One region of the Pseudoxanthomonas sp. P4_B2 genome, then DNA from elsewhere that is predicted to be linked to it. Evidence: riboswitches for the same ligand, from Rfam matches in the RefSeq annotation. Region 1 holds a riboswitch; each other region holds the start of a gene.
The links. Region 1 has a riboswitch for cobalamin ahead of btuB (TonB-dependent vitamin B12 receptor). Riboswitches for the same ligand answer to the same signal wherever they lie in the genome.

Region 1 (4,661 bases):
GTAAAACCCCTTTCAGGAGACATCACCATGTCCGCACAGATCAACGAACAGTTCACCACCTTCACCCACCAGTTCGCCGCTGCCGCTGCGCGCGCCAACCGTCTGGCCCTGGAAAATGCCGAGACCGTGTTCGGCGTGCAGCTGAAGACCTTCGAAAAGAACGTCGAAGCCACCACCGCGTTCTTCGGCGAACTGTCGGAAATCCGCGACGTCGAAGCCTACAAGACCGTGTGGCCGAAGGGCCTGCAGATCGCCAAGGAAAACGCCGAGCGCTTCGCCGCTGCTGGCCAGGAAGTGATCGGCCTGACCTTGAAGACCAATGAAGCCCTCGGCCAGCTGGCCAAGAGCCAGTTCGAAGCCGCCAGCGAAACCGCCCAGGCGACCGTGGCCAAGGCGACCAAGGCCGCCAAGGGTAAGTAAGTAGTTCGCCAAGCAGTTCGAAACACCTCGTCGTTTTATTGCGCGGCCCCCCTCCCTCCGCGCAACCGACCCGGCAGCCCCCACGCTGCCGGGTTTTTTATTGCCCTGGTTTCAGCAATCGCGAGAGCGCTCGGGCATCCGGCGAAGGGCTGTAGGGAAGCCGCCCCCAACACGGCGAGTGCAGGCGTAGTTTGAGCATTTCGAAATTCTCGTCCTGCCGCGCCATCTCGGGATCCACGTGGTTGGCGATCCAGCCCACCAACTCGCAACCGTCGTCCGCGATCGCACGCGCCGTCAGTCGCGCATGATTGAGACAGCCAAGGCGCATGCCCACCACCATCACCACCGGCAGGCGTAAGCTGCGCGCCACGTCGACCTGATCCAGCGTGGCAGACAACGGCGCCGACCAACCTCCGACACCCTCCACCACCACTGCATCGGCCAGGGCTTGCAAGCGTTCGAATGCGGAAACGATCTTCCCCAATTCGATTTCCACCCCGGCCTCGCGCGCGGCGATTTCCGGCGCCAGCGGCGAAGGCAACGCATAGGGATTGAGGTCGGCGTAGTCCGGGCGCGGATCGCTGGCTTCCAGCAACGCCAATGCATCCTCGTTGTGCCAGCCGGTATCTGTCCACACGCAACCGCTGGCCACCGGCTTCATGCCGACCGCACGCAGCCCGCTCGATCGCAAGGTGTGCAGCAACGCGGTAGACGCGATGGTCTTGCCTATGCCGGTGTCGGTTCCGGTGACGTAGAAATGCTTCATCTGGGAAATCGTGGCCGTTGCTCGCGTCGAATCCCGTTTACTTTTGCATGATTTAGGTTACGCATGTGCGCCTAATCACCAGGCGTAGCCACACCATGGCTGCACGGAACGCCGTCATCATGAAAGGGATAGAATCCGGCCATGTCCTTCGCCACCCAGACCCTGTCCGGCAGTAAGCCGGAACAGTATGCGCAGCTCGTCGCTCAGGCGCGCGCATTGATCCAGGGCGAGCCCGACCGCGTGGCCAACGCCGCGAACCTGGCCGCTCTCGTCTACCACGCCCTGCCCGATCTCAATTGGGTCGGCTTCTATTTCTACGACGGCGCCGAGCTGGTGGTGGGGCCCTTCCAGGGCTTGCCCGCCTGCGTCCGCATCGCGCTGGACAAAGGGGTCTGCGGCGCCGCCGCGCGTACCCGCCAGACCCAGCGCGTCGCCGATGTGGAAGCTTTCCCCGGCCATATCGCCTGCGATGCGGCCTCGCGCTCCGAATTGGTGGTGCCGCTGGTGCACGACGGCAAACTGGTCGGCGTGTTCGACCTGGACAGCCCGCGCGTCAATCGCTTCGACGAGGAAGACCAACAGGGCCTGGAAGCCATTGCCCAAGCCTTCCTGGACGCCCTGAAATGACCGCCGCGCCGCCGATCAAGATGCGCAACATCGGCCCCAAATCCGCCGCCTGGTTGCGCCAGGTGGGCTTGCGGACCCAGGAAGACATCGCCGCCGCTGGTCCGGTCGATGCCTTTATGCGGGTCAAGCGCGCCGGTTTCCGCCCCAGCCTCAACCTGCTGTATGCGCTGGAAGGCGCACTGGCCGACTGCCATTGGCAGGAAGTGCCTGAAGCGCGCCGGCAGATACTGGTGGCCGAATACGAAGCGGCCGCCGCGCTGCTTCCCGCACCGCGCGGGCGTCCTGCCGCTTCGCCGGTCACCACTACGCACCACGAGCAACAGGATCACGAACAGCAGGATCACCAGGCGTCGCCAGCGTTCGATCTGTTCGATTCGCACAGCGACGACGGCGCCGAACGCGAAGACTGAATCGGTCGCACCAGACGCGCCGCTATGCCCGCCCGTCCCGCATCGCGTACACTTCGCGCGCTTCAAGGTGACCCTGCGGCACGCGCCAACGGGTTGAAACGGGAAGCCGGTGAGTCATTCCGACCCAGGTCGCGAACGACAAGTCCGGCGCTGCCCCCGCAACGGTAAGCGAGCCAGCCAGAGCATCAGCCACTGCACGCGAGTGCGGGAAGGCGCCGCGGCCGAAGCCGCACTCGCACGAGTGCCTCTTCAACTCGCAAGCCCGGAGACCGGCCCTGGAGTTCACTGGTTGCGATGCGGCGGGCATTGCGGCGGCGGTCCGTGCTGCGGGCCTTCGCGCGCGCCTTAACTGGCAAATCCCTCCGCTTGCGACTCCATCAGACCATTCCGCGTACGGGTCGTGCGCGGTGGAGAAGTTCGCCATGCAGCACCGTCTTTCCGTTTTCCCCTCGCTCCACGCCCTCGCTTTCGCCATCGCGCTAGCCCTTCCCTCGATAGCCCATGCGGAGATCGCCGCCGACGCCACCGACCTCGACGAAATCGTGGTCACCGGCACCCGCACCGATGTGGCCATCGAAGACAGCCTGGTGCCTGCGCAAGTGATCGATCGCGAAGAGATCGAACGCACCCAAGCGCGCTCGTTGCCGGAACTGCTGAAAGGCCGCGCGGGCCTGAACATCACCAACCAGGGCGGGGCGGGCAAGCTGACCTCGATCTTCCTGCGCGGCGCCGAATCCGACCATGTGCTGGTGCTGGTCGATGGCATCCGCATCGGTTCGGCGACCGCCGGTCTGGCGTCTTTCCAGGACCTGCCCGTCGACCAGATCGAACGCATCGAAATCATCCGCGGCCCGCGCTCCAGCCTGTACGGCTCGGAAGCCATCGGCGGCGTGATCCAGATCTTCACCCGCAAGGGCGGCATGGGTTTCGAACCGCATTTCCGCCTCGGCGCGGGCAGCCACAATCTGCGCGAGGCCAGCGCCGGTTTCAGCAATCGCGGCGAGCGCGGCTGGATCAGCGCCGAAGGCGCGTACCAAGAAACCGACGGCATCAATGCCTGCCGTGGCGCGGGCTTTCCCGTCTTCCAGGGTTGCTTCACCGACGAACCCGACAAGGATGGCTACCGCAATGTCTCCGTGTCGCTGCGCGGCGGCATCGAGTTCACCGATGAGGTGACCGTCGAGGGCCACTTCCTGAACGCCGATGCCGACAACGAATACGACGGCAGCGTCTTCGGCGGCAACGAAACCGAAACCACGCAGCGCGTGCTCGGCAGCAAGCTGACCTGGACGCCGGGCGAGCGCTTCAAACTCACCGCGCAGGCAGGACGCACCGCGGACAAGTCCGATGCCTACTTCCGTGACGCGGGCATCCGCAGCTATGTCAACACATTCGACACGCAGCGCGACACGGCCTCGCTGCAGGCGGATTTCGCGTTCGCCGACGGACAGCTGTTGACTGCCGGCGGCGACTGGCAACGGGACGAAGTGACCAGCACCACCGAGTTCCTGGTGACCGAACGCGACAACACCGGCGTATTCGTCGAATACCAAGGCCGCTTCGGCGCTCACCAGCTGCAAGCCAGCGTGCGCAACGACGACAACGAACAGTTCGGCAACCACACCACCGGCAGCGTCGGCTGGGGCATGTCGCTGAGCAACGACTTCAGGCTCAACGCCAGCTACGGCACCGGCTTCAAGGCGCCTACTTTCAACGACCTTTACTTCCCGTTCGGCGGTAACCCGGATCTGGAGCCGGAAGAGTCGAAGAGCTTCAACGTTGGTATCGGGCAATACGCCGAGAACTGGAACTGGACGTTCAACCTGTTCCAGACGCGCATCGATGCGCTGACCGGCTACGACAGCTTCTTCAACCTGGTGCAGATCGATGAGGCGCGCATCCGTGGCGCGGAACTGACCTTCGCCACCACGTTCGCCGGCTGGGACCTGTCGACGCAGCTCAGCTATGCCGATCCGCGTGCGCGTGCACACCTGACCGCCGAAGGCACCGACAACCCCAACTACGACAACCTGCTGCCGCGCCGTGCTCCGCGTACCGGCCGTATCGACCTGGACCGCAGCTTCGGCGCTTTCCGTTTCGGCACCACGCTCAATGGGGCCAGCGCACGCTACGACGACGCGGCCAACACTGTGCGTGTGGCCGGATACGGGACCGTCGATCTGCGGTTGGAATACGCGGTGAATGCGGATTGGACGCTGCAGGCGCGTGCGACCAACGTGTTCGACCGGGACTACGAGACCATCGCCTGGTACAACCAACCCGGCCGCGAATACGGGCTGAGCCTGCGCTACCGGCCGGCGCGCTGAGCTAAGACTGAGCGTTTGCAGCGTCTGGCTGGTAAGAGCAAAAGCAAATCCCCCTCAATCCGTCTTTTTCAAAGGGGGAGGAAAAGCGTCGTGAGGAGGGACAAAAAAACG
Region 2 (4,661 bases), 540 kb from region 1:
TTCAATTTCCGCGGCGTTGGTCAGTCGGCCGGTAGTTTCGACCACGGCAACGGCGAATTGCAGGACCTGCTTGCGGTGGTGGAATGGGTGCGCGAACAACGCCCGGACGACGATTTGTGGCTGGCCGGCTTCAGCTTCGGTGCTTATGTGTCCTTGCGCGCCAACGACACGGTGTTGCCCGATGCGCTGATCTCCATCGCTCCGCCGGCCGGACGCTGGGACTTCGACAAGATCGTGACGCCGGTCTGCCCCTGGCTGGTCATTCAGGGCGAGAACGACGAGATCGTCGATCCGCAGGCCGTCTACGACTGGATCGATACGCTGAAGCGCAAGCCCGATCTGGTGCGCATGCCGGACACCAGCCACTTCTTCCATCGCAAGCTGATCGATCTGCGCGGTGCCCTGCAGCACGGCGTGAAGCACTGGCTGCCGGTTGCGTGAGTGCTGTCGAAGCAGCGCGCGGCGCGCCGACGCCTTCGCAAACCTACGCTCAGGGAGCGGCGCGCGGCGATTGGCAGGACGATCCCGCGCAACACGCCGCGCTACGCGAACTCGACCGCATCCAAGACCAACTGCTGGAGGCCACGGACGCAGGCTGGCGCGGGAAACTCTCGTTCTGGAAAAAGCCCGAGCCGGTGCGCGGCCTCTACCTGTGGGGCGGCGTAGGTCGCGGCAAGACTTTTCTGGTGGATCTGTTCTACGACGGCCTGCCGATCCAACAGAAATACCGCACCCACTTCCATCGCTTCATGCGTGGCGTACACGAACGCCTGCGCGAACACGCCGGCCAGAGCGATCCGCTGGCCAAGATCGTGGAGGAATGGCGCGACGAACTGCGCGTGCTGGTGCTGGACGAGTTCTTCGTCACCGACATCGGTGATGCGATGTTGCTCGGCCGTCTGCTGGAACGCATGTTCGCCGAGGGGGTGACCCTGGTGACCACTTCCAATACCGCGCCGGAGAACCTGTACAAGGACGGTCTGCAGCGCGAAAGCTTCCTGCCCGCCATCGCCCTGTTGCAGAAATACTGCATGGCGCTGCACGCCGAAGGCGAGGAAGACTACCGCTTGCGTGCGTTGACCCGTTCGCCCGTATACCGCACGCCGCTGGATGCGCAATCGGATGCATGGCTGGGCGAACGCTGGCACGAACTGAGTGGCCTGGCGGAGAAGCGCGGCAACATCGAAATCGAATCGCGCAAGATCCCGGTGCGCGGTCGCGGCAAGAGCATCGTCTGGTTCGACTTCGCCGCATTGTGTGAAGGCCCGCGCGGCACCAGCGACTACATCGAGGTCGCGCGCGAATTCAACACCGTGCTGCTGGGCGGCATTCCCGCCTTCGACCGCAGCAACGAAGACGCCGCGCGCCGCTTCCTCAACCTGATCGACGAGCTGTACGACCGTCACGTCAACCTGGTGTGCACCGCCGCGACCTTGCCGACCGCGCTGTACTCGGGAGCGCGTTTGCAGGGGGCGTTCGAACGCACCGCCTCGCGGCTGATCGAGATGCAGAGCGCGGAGTACCTGGCGACGCAGCACAAGGCCTGAGCCGCCCAGCATCGATGCGAGTGCATCGATCACATGTTCCACGCGCCGTTGCTTGCAGCCTGCTGGCGTGAAACCTGAAAAACGCGCTCGCTGGACCTCGTTATTGCGCGTCTTCGGCATAAAGTTATTCCACATATAGCGTTGACGCATCATTGAAACCACACTATGTTGTGGTTGTCGGTTCCGACGGCTCATGTCATCGGATGAAAAGGGAAGCCGGTGCGGCTCTTGCGAGAGCCCATCCCGGCACTGCCCCGCAGCGGTAGGTGGAAACGAACTCGTCAAATGCACTGGGATGCTGTCCCGGGAAGCGACGGGCTAGGAGGAAGGCCAGGCCTTCCACGTCCACGAGTCCGAAGACCTGCCGACAGCCGCGCGAAGCACACCGCGCGGTGCCGGCCATGAAATCTCCGGGGGGAGAAGGCTGGTGACGCCACGCATCGCGATTCGTCGCGAGGCCTGCGACACCGCGCTCCCATCCTGCGATGCACAAGGCCCGCGTTGCCTGCGAGGGACAGGCCGCTGCGTGCATCATGATGGGAGATACACCCGTGACACAGAACGAACAGGCGCTCGCCGAAGCGGCCGACAACACTTCCTTTTTGCTGACTCCACCGCCCACCGCCACCGCGATGAGCGTGACCAAGCGCAACGGCGGCCAGGAGCCGGTGGACCTCAACAAGATCGTACGCGCGGTGCAGCGCAACTGCGAAGGCCTGCACGCGATCGATCCGATGCGCGTGGCTACGCGCACCATTTCCGGCTTGTACAACGGCGCGACCACGCGCGAGTTGGATGAGCTTTCCATCCGCACCGCCGCGTTGCTCACCGCGGAGGAGCCCGAGTACGGTCGTCTCGGCGCGCGGCTGTTGGCCAACTACATCGCCAAGGAAGTCACCGGCCAGGAAATCCATGCGTTCTCGCAGTCCATCCTGCGCGGCCACGAAGTCGGCCTGATCAACGACCGCCTGCTCGGATTCGTGCAGACCAACGCACGCAAGTTGAACGACGCGCTGGATGCATCGCTGGACCTGCGTTTCGATTACTTCGGCTTGCGCACGTTGTACGACCGCTACCTACTGCGCCACCCGCACACGCGCAAGGTGATCGAGACGCCGCAGCAGTTCTTCCTGCGCATCGCTTGCGCGTTGAGCGAAGACGTGCCCGAAGCGCTGGCGCTGTACCGCCGGATGGGCAACCTGGACTACCTGCCGAGCTCGCCGACGCTGTTCAACGCCGGCACCACCCACGAGCAGCTGTCCAGCTGCTTCTTGCTGGACTCGCCGCTGGATTCGCTGGAATCCATCTACCAGAAGTACGGCGACATCGCTCAGCTCTCCAAGTTCAGCGGCGGCATCGGCGTCAGCTTCACCCGCGTGCGTTCGCGCGGTTCGCTGATCAAGTCCACCAACGGCCATTCCAACGGCATCGTGCCGTGGTTGAAGACCCTGGACTCCTCGGTCGCGGCGGTCAACCAGGGCGGCAAGCGCAAGGGCGCGGCTTGTGTCTATCTGGAGCCGTGGCATGCGGACGTGGAGGAATTCCTGGAACTGCGCGACAACACCGGCGACGAGGCGCGGCGCACGCATAATCTAAATCTTGCCAACTGGATCCCCGACCTTTTCATGAAACGCGTGGAAGCCGACGCCGAGTGGTCGCTGTTCGACCCGCGCGTGGTGCCGGAATTCACCGACTTGTTCGGTGCCGATTTCGAGCGCGCCTACGAACAGGCCGAGCTGCAGGGCAAGGCGATGAAGTCGATCAAGGCGCGCGAACTGTACGGCCGGATGATGCGCACCCTGGCCCAGACCGGCAACGGCTGGATGACCTTCAAGGACAAGTGCAATCGCGCCAGCAACCAGACCGCCAAGACCGGCAACGTCATTCATCTGTCCAACCTGTGTACTGAAATCCTGGAAGTCACTTCCGCCGAAGAAACGGCGGTGTGCAATCTGGGTTCGATCAACCTCAGCCATCACTTGGACGAGGACGCACTCTTCGATTTCGACAAACTGGCCGAGACCGTGCGCCTGGCCGTACGCCAGCTGGACCGCGTGATCGACCTGAACTTCTATCCCATCGAAACCGCGCGCCGCGGCAACCTGCGCTGGCGCCCGGTCGGGCTGGGTGTGATGGGCCTGCAGGATGTGTTCTTCAAACTGCGCCTGCCGTTCGACAGCGAAGAAGCACGCAAACTGTCGGCGAAGATCGCAGAGACGATCTACTACCACGCACTGGAGACTTCGGTGGAGCTTGCCGAAGAACGCGGTCGCCATCCTTCGTTCACGGACACGCGCGCGGCGGCCGGCGAGTTCCAGTTCGAAGCTTGGAACGTGGCGCCCGAGCATATGGAACGCTGGGAAGCGTTACGCGAGCGCATCAAGCAGAGTGGCCTGCGCAATTCGCTGTTGATCGCCATCGCCCCGACCGCGACCATCGCTTCCATTGCCGGCTGCTACGAATGCGTGGAGCCGCAGACCAGCAACCTGTTCAAGCGCGAGACGCTGTCGGGCGACTTCCTGCAGGTCAACCGCTACCTGGTCAACGAACTGAAGAAGCTGGGCATGTGGACGCCGGAAGTGCGCGACGAGATCAAGCAGGCCGAAGGTTCTATCCAGAGCATCGCCCGCATTCCGCAAGCCTTGCGCGACATCTACCGCACCACCTGGGAAGTGCCGATGCGTTCGCTGATCGACATGGCCGCCGACCGCGGCGCTTTCATCGACCAGTCCGCTTCGCTCAACCTGTTCATGGAAAGCCCGAACATCGGCGCGATGTCGTCCATGTACATGTACGCGTGGAAGAAAGGCATCAAGACCACTTACTACCTGCGTTCGCGGCCGGCGACGAAGATCGCCAAGACAACGGTCGGCAACGCCGCCGTCGAGGCGCCGAAGCCCGCCTACACGCCCGTGGAAGCGGTGAGCTGTTCGCTGGAGAATCCGGAGAGCTGCGAGGCCTGCCAGTAAGCTGCGGCGATGCAGCGCTATCTGAATCTGGCGGGAGACTCGGGGGTGGTGGCTTATGCCACCACACCGACTTCAATACGGGTGAAGTTTTCCGGCTCCGATCGCATTTACGTTTACAGCCACGCCAGCGCCGGAAAGGCGCACG
Region 3 (4,661 bases), 540 kb from region 1:
GGAACTTCACGAACGCCTCCAGCAACTCCATTCGCGAACGCGAGGTCTCGATGGAGATCACATCCGCGTCCATCGCCGCGACCGCGTCCATGATGTCGTTGAACTCGGAGTAGCACATGTGGGTATGGATCTGGGTGGTGTCGGCCACGCCCGAGGCGGTGATGCGGAACGCTTCCACTGCCCAGTCCAGGTACGCCTCCCGGTCCGCGCGGCGCAGCGGCAAGCCTTCGCGGATCGCCGGCTCGTCGATCTGGATCACGCCGATGCCCGCGGCCTCCAGGTCGGTCACTTCATCGCGCAGCGCCAGCGCGATTTGCCTGCAGGTCCGTGAACGCGCCTGGTCGTCGCGGACGAACGACCATTGCAACACTGTCACCGGGCCGGTCAGCATGCCCTTCATCGGCTTGCCGGTCAGCGACTGCGCGTAGTGCGACCAGCGCACGGTCATCGGCTGCGGGCGGGTCACGTCGCCGTAGATGATCGGCGGCTTCACGCAGCGCGATCCATAGCTCTGCACCCAGCCGAGCTTGGTGAAGGCGAAACCCTCTAGCTGTTCGCCGAAATACTCGACCATGTCGTTGCGTTCGAATTCGCCATGCACCAGTACGTCGATGCCGATGCCTTCCTGGAAGCGCACGCATTTTTCGGTTTCCGCGGCTAGGAACGCGTCGTAATCGGCATCGGAAAGCGTGCCGGACTTGTTCTTGGCACGCGCCTCCCGCACTTCCAGCGTCTGCGGGAACGAGCCAATAGTGGTGGTGGGATAAGCCGGCAGCTTCAGGGCCGTCTGTTGTAGCGAACGTCGCGCCTGATAGCCGGAGCTGCGCTGCGCGGAGGCTTCGGTCAAGGCGGCCAAGCGCGCGGCCACTTCCGGCTTGTGCACCCGGGAAGACTGCCGCCTGGATTCCAGCCGGTCGCGCGCGACGCTCAACGCCGCCTCCGCTTCCGGTCGACCTTGCAGCGCATCGGCGAGAGTCTTGAGTTCCTCGATCTTTTGGCGTGCGAACGATAGCCACGAATGCAGATCGCCAGGCAACGATTTCTCGCTGGTCAGATCGACAGGCACGTGCAGCAGCGAACATGAGGGCGCGAGCCATAGATTGTCCGCGCCGACATGGCCTCTGGCGTATTTGGCTAGGATCAGCGCGTTGTCCAGATTGCTGCGCCAGACGTTACGGCCGTCGACCAGACCCAGGGAAAGCACGCGTTGCTTGGGCAAGGCTTTCAACACCGCATCCAGCTGTTCCTTGCCCCGCACTAGGTCCACATGCAGGCCTTCGACGGGCAAGGAGGTCGCTAGGGCGAGGTTATCGTTGAGCGCGCCGAAGTAAGTGGCCAACAGCAATTTGGGACGCGGTACGTTCTCAAGTGCGGCATAGGCGGCGCGATAGGCCGCATGGTCGTCGGCGTCCTGGTCCAGCACCAGGCAGGGCTCATCGATCTGCACCCACTCGGCGCCGGCGTCTTTCAGCTGGCCGAGGAGTTCCGCATACACCGGCAGCAAGCGGTCGAGCAGATCCAGACGGTCGCTTCCGTCCACTGCCTTCGACAGCAACAGAAAACTGACCGGTCCCAACAATACGGGCCGCGCGTCGAAGCCCAACGCCTTCGCTTCCAGGAATTCGGCCACGGGCTTGTCGCCGCGCAACCGGAACTGCTGGTTGCGATGCAGTTCCGGCACGAGGTAGTGGTAGTTGGTGTCGAACCATTTGGTCATTTCCAGCGCGTGCAGGTCTACGCCGTCCTTCTGCAGGCCGCGCGCGAGCGCGAAATAGCCGGCCAGCGGATCGCGGTCGGCCAGATCCCTGTAGCGGTCGGGGATGGCGTCGAACAGGAACGCGGTATCCAGCACGTGGTCGTACAGCGAGAAGTCGTTGCTGGGCACCACGTCGGCGCCGGCCTCCTTCTGCAGCTGCCAGTGGCGCTGGCGGAGATCGCGCGCGGTGTCTTGCAGCTGGACGGTGGAGACCTCGCCGCGCCAGCAGGCTTCTAATGCGCGCTTGAGTTCGCGTTTGGCGCCGATGCGTGGGAAGCCCAGATTGGTAACAGTTGTCATGTTGCGTGTCCTCATGCGGTTTCGGATGAGGAACGAAGGAGCCGCGGGCGATCCGCACCGCAATGCGGCCGGTCTCGCCACGCCAACGACCTTCGCCCCCGCGGGCGAACCGGACTTCGATTGAAGAAAGGCAAGAGGACACGTCCGGGACGATGCCGCGGACGTAAGCTCCGGCCACTCCCCCTCGGAAGTTCCAGGTCATGCGAAGAGCGTTCTTGCTCTCCGGCCAAGGCAGGTCTTCGGGCTCATGGACGGGCGCACGGATGCGAGTGCGCTGGCCTACTTCCCGCCGCTTCCCGGCCCGTCAGGACCAGTGCTATGGCGAGGTTCGTTTCCAAATACCGCTGCGGGGCAGCGCCGGAATTGGACTCTTGCGGAGTTCGTACCGGCTTCCCTTTTAATTCCATCGCTATATCCGTATAAAGCGATGGAAACCTTGGCAAGCGCAAAGTACGCCGTCGGCAACGAGGCGTCAAGCCATGCCATCCAGGAGTCGGGGAGCGACCTTGATGCTTCGCTTGGAAACCTATCCAATGCCGGTGATGCCAGTCAGCCCGCCTCCTCACTCGCCAGCTCGCCGCCATTTCATGGCGTTGGGCGCCCTGTCGGGCATTGCGGCCCTGGCGCCGATCAGCGCCATTGCGGCCGCATGCAGGACGCAATCCGGCACGTGGATTCCTTCTGATGACTTCCTTGCCGAGCTGCCGCGGATCATGGAAGCGTTCGCCGTACCCGGTGTCGGCATTGCCGTGGTCGAAGAGGGCGAAGTTGCATGGAGCCGTCCATTCGGCGTGACCCATGCGCTCATACGTACGCCCGTGGATGCGCGCACGGTGTTCGAGGATGCCTCGCTCAGCAAACCGGTATTCGCCTATCTGGTGCTGCAGTTGGTGGACCAGGGCCTGATCGATCTCGATCGCCCGCTGGTGCGGTACCGGCGTCCGGATTACCTAGCCGACCATCCCTGGATCGAGTTGATCACCACGCGCGACGTGTTGCGTCATTCCACCGGTCTGCCGAACTGGCGCAAGTCGCCAGCGATGGAAAAACTGGTGCCGATGGTCAAGCCGGGGACGCGCATCGATTATTCGGGCGAGGCGATATTCTGGCTGCAGCTCGCGGTGGAAACGATCACCGGCCAAAGCCTGGACGATTCGATGCAGACGCATCTGTTCGGCCCGGCCGGCATGAAGGACAGCGGCTACACCTGGAATACGGACTTGGCCGCTCGCTCGGTCTACGGCCATCGCAGACACGACCAGCCCGGAACGGGCATGCCGCCGCAGATGTTCCGTGAGCAATGGAGCATCGCCCAGCAAGTCGCCGAGCGTTGGGGAAAACCGCTTTCCTCCTGGAAATACGACGATGCCGCTCGCGCCTTGCCGGAGGTGATGGCGCTGGCGCCGACTGGGCTAGTGACCTGGCCGGGCGACATCCTGGCCAACTCGGCGGCCAGTCTGCGCACCACGGTGCAGGACTACGCGACCTTCCTGACCTTGATGATGACGCGTCGGCGGCGCGCGAGCTGGGAAATCAGCGAGACCACGCGGCAGGCGATGCTCACCCCCCAGATCAAGATTCCCGGACGATGGACGGAGAAAGGGCTGGGCTGGAACATGGAGGCCACCCGCGACGGGCCGGTGTTCTACCACTCCGGCAGCAACGGCGACATCTTCAAGAACTTCGCGGTCGGCGATGCGCAACGAGGGCGCGGCATCGTGGTGCTGACCAACGGCGGCAGCGGTTCCTTCGTTCACCAGCGTGTCGTGCGCGCGGCGACTGGATACGACTTGCTGTCCTACGACCTCTAGCCTGCGTCGGCAGGGGCCGACAGGCTAGTATTCATGCATGCGCCCCGACTACATCCTCACTCTGTCCTGCCCCGACCGCACCGGCATCGTCTATCGCGTCACCGGTCTGTTGTACGAACTCGGCTGCAATATCCAGGACGCACAGCAGTTCGGCGACGAAGAGACCCGGCGTTTCTTCCTGCGCGTGCATTTCGATCTGCCGGAGGCGACCGATGCGGAACTGCTGCGGGAGAATTTTCGCTCGCTGGCCGAGAGTTTTGGCATGGTCTGGCAGATCCACGACGCGCGCCGACGTGCGCGGCTACTGGTGCTGGTCAGCCGCCAGGGACACTGCCTCAACGATCTGCTGTTCCGTGCGCATAGCCGACAGCTGGCGGTGGATATCGCGGGCATCGTCTCCAATCACGAGGATTTCGCCGCGCTAGCTGCGTCCTACGGGATTCCTTTCCACTACCTGCCGGTGACTGCGGCAACGAAGACCGCCCAGGAGCAACGGATCGCCGGTCTGGTGGAGGACGAAGATATCGATCTGGTGGTGCTGGCGCGCTACATGCAGATCCTGTCTCCGGAGCTGTGCGATGCACTGGCCGGACGCGCTATCAACATCCATCACAGCTTTCTGCCCAGCTTCAAGGGTGCCAAGCCCTACCATCAGGCGCACCAGCGAGGGGTCAAGATCATCGGTGCTACCGCGCACTACGTGACCCGCGATCTCGATGAAGGCCCGATCATCGAACAGGATGTGGCGCGTGTGGATCATGCGATGACGCCCAAGGAATTGGTGCGGGTAGGCA

Region 2: another riboswitch for cobalamin. It lies ahead of AC1DTQ_RS06270 (ribonucleoside-diphosphate reductase subunit alpha); the one in region 1 lies ahead of btuB (TonB-dependent vitamin B12 receptor).
Region 3: another riboswitch for cobalamin. It lies ahead of metE (5-methyltetrahydropteroyltriglutamate--homocysteine S-methyltransferase); the one in region 1 lies ahead of btuB (TonB-dependent vitamin B12 receptor).

Annotation. Positions count from the first base shown of each region.
Region 1 is NZ_JBFUHQ010000002.1:933,224-937,884, reverse strand. It holds gene AC1DTQ_RS08685 (phasin family protein) at 28-420, shown strand; gene bioD (dethiobiotin synthase) at 518-1,186, opposite strand; gene AC1DTQ_RS08675 (GAF domain-containing protein) at 1,328-1,813, shown strand; gene AC1DTQ_RS08670 (TfoX/Sxy family protein) at 1,810-2,223, shown strand; cobalamin riboswitch at 2,272-2,515, shown strand; gene btuB (TonB-dependent vitamin B12 receptor) at 2,646-4,550, shown strand.
Region 2 is NZ_JBFUHQ010000002.1:391,717-396,377, forward strand. It holds gene AC1DTQ_RS06260 (alpha/beta hydrolase) at 1-441, shown strand, start outside; gene zapE (cell division protein ZapE) at 438-1,547, shown strand; cobalamin riboswitch at 1,709-1,930, shown strand; gene AC1DTQ_RS06270 (ribonucleoside-diphosphate reductase subunit alpha) at 2,084-4,516, shown strand; gene AC1DTQ_RS06275 (hypothetical protein) at 4,526-4,661, shown strand, end outside.
Region 3 is NZ_JBFUHQ010000002.1:397,823-402,483, forward strand. It holds gene metE (5-methyltetrahydropteroyltriglutamate--homocysteine S-methyltransferase) at 1-2,056, opposite strand, end outside; cobalamin riboswitch at 2,270-2,510, opposite strand; gene AC1DTQ_RS06290 (serine hydrolase domain-containing protein) at 2,566-3,867, shown strand; gene purU (formyltetrahydrofolate deformylase) at 3,905-4,661, shown strand, end outside.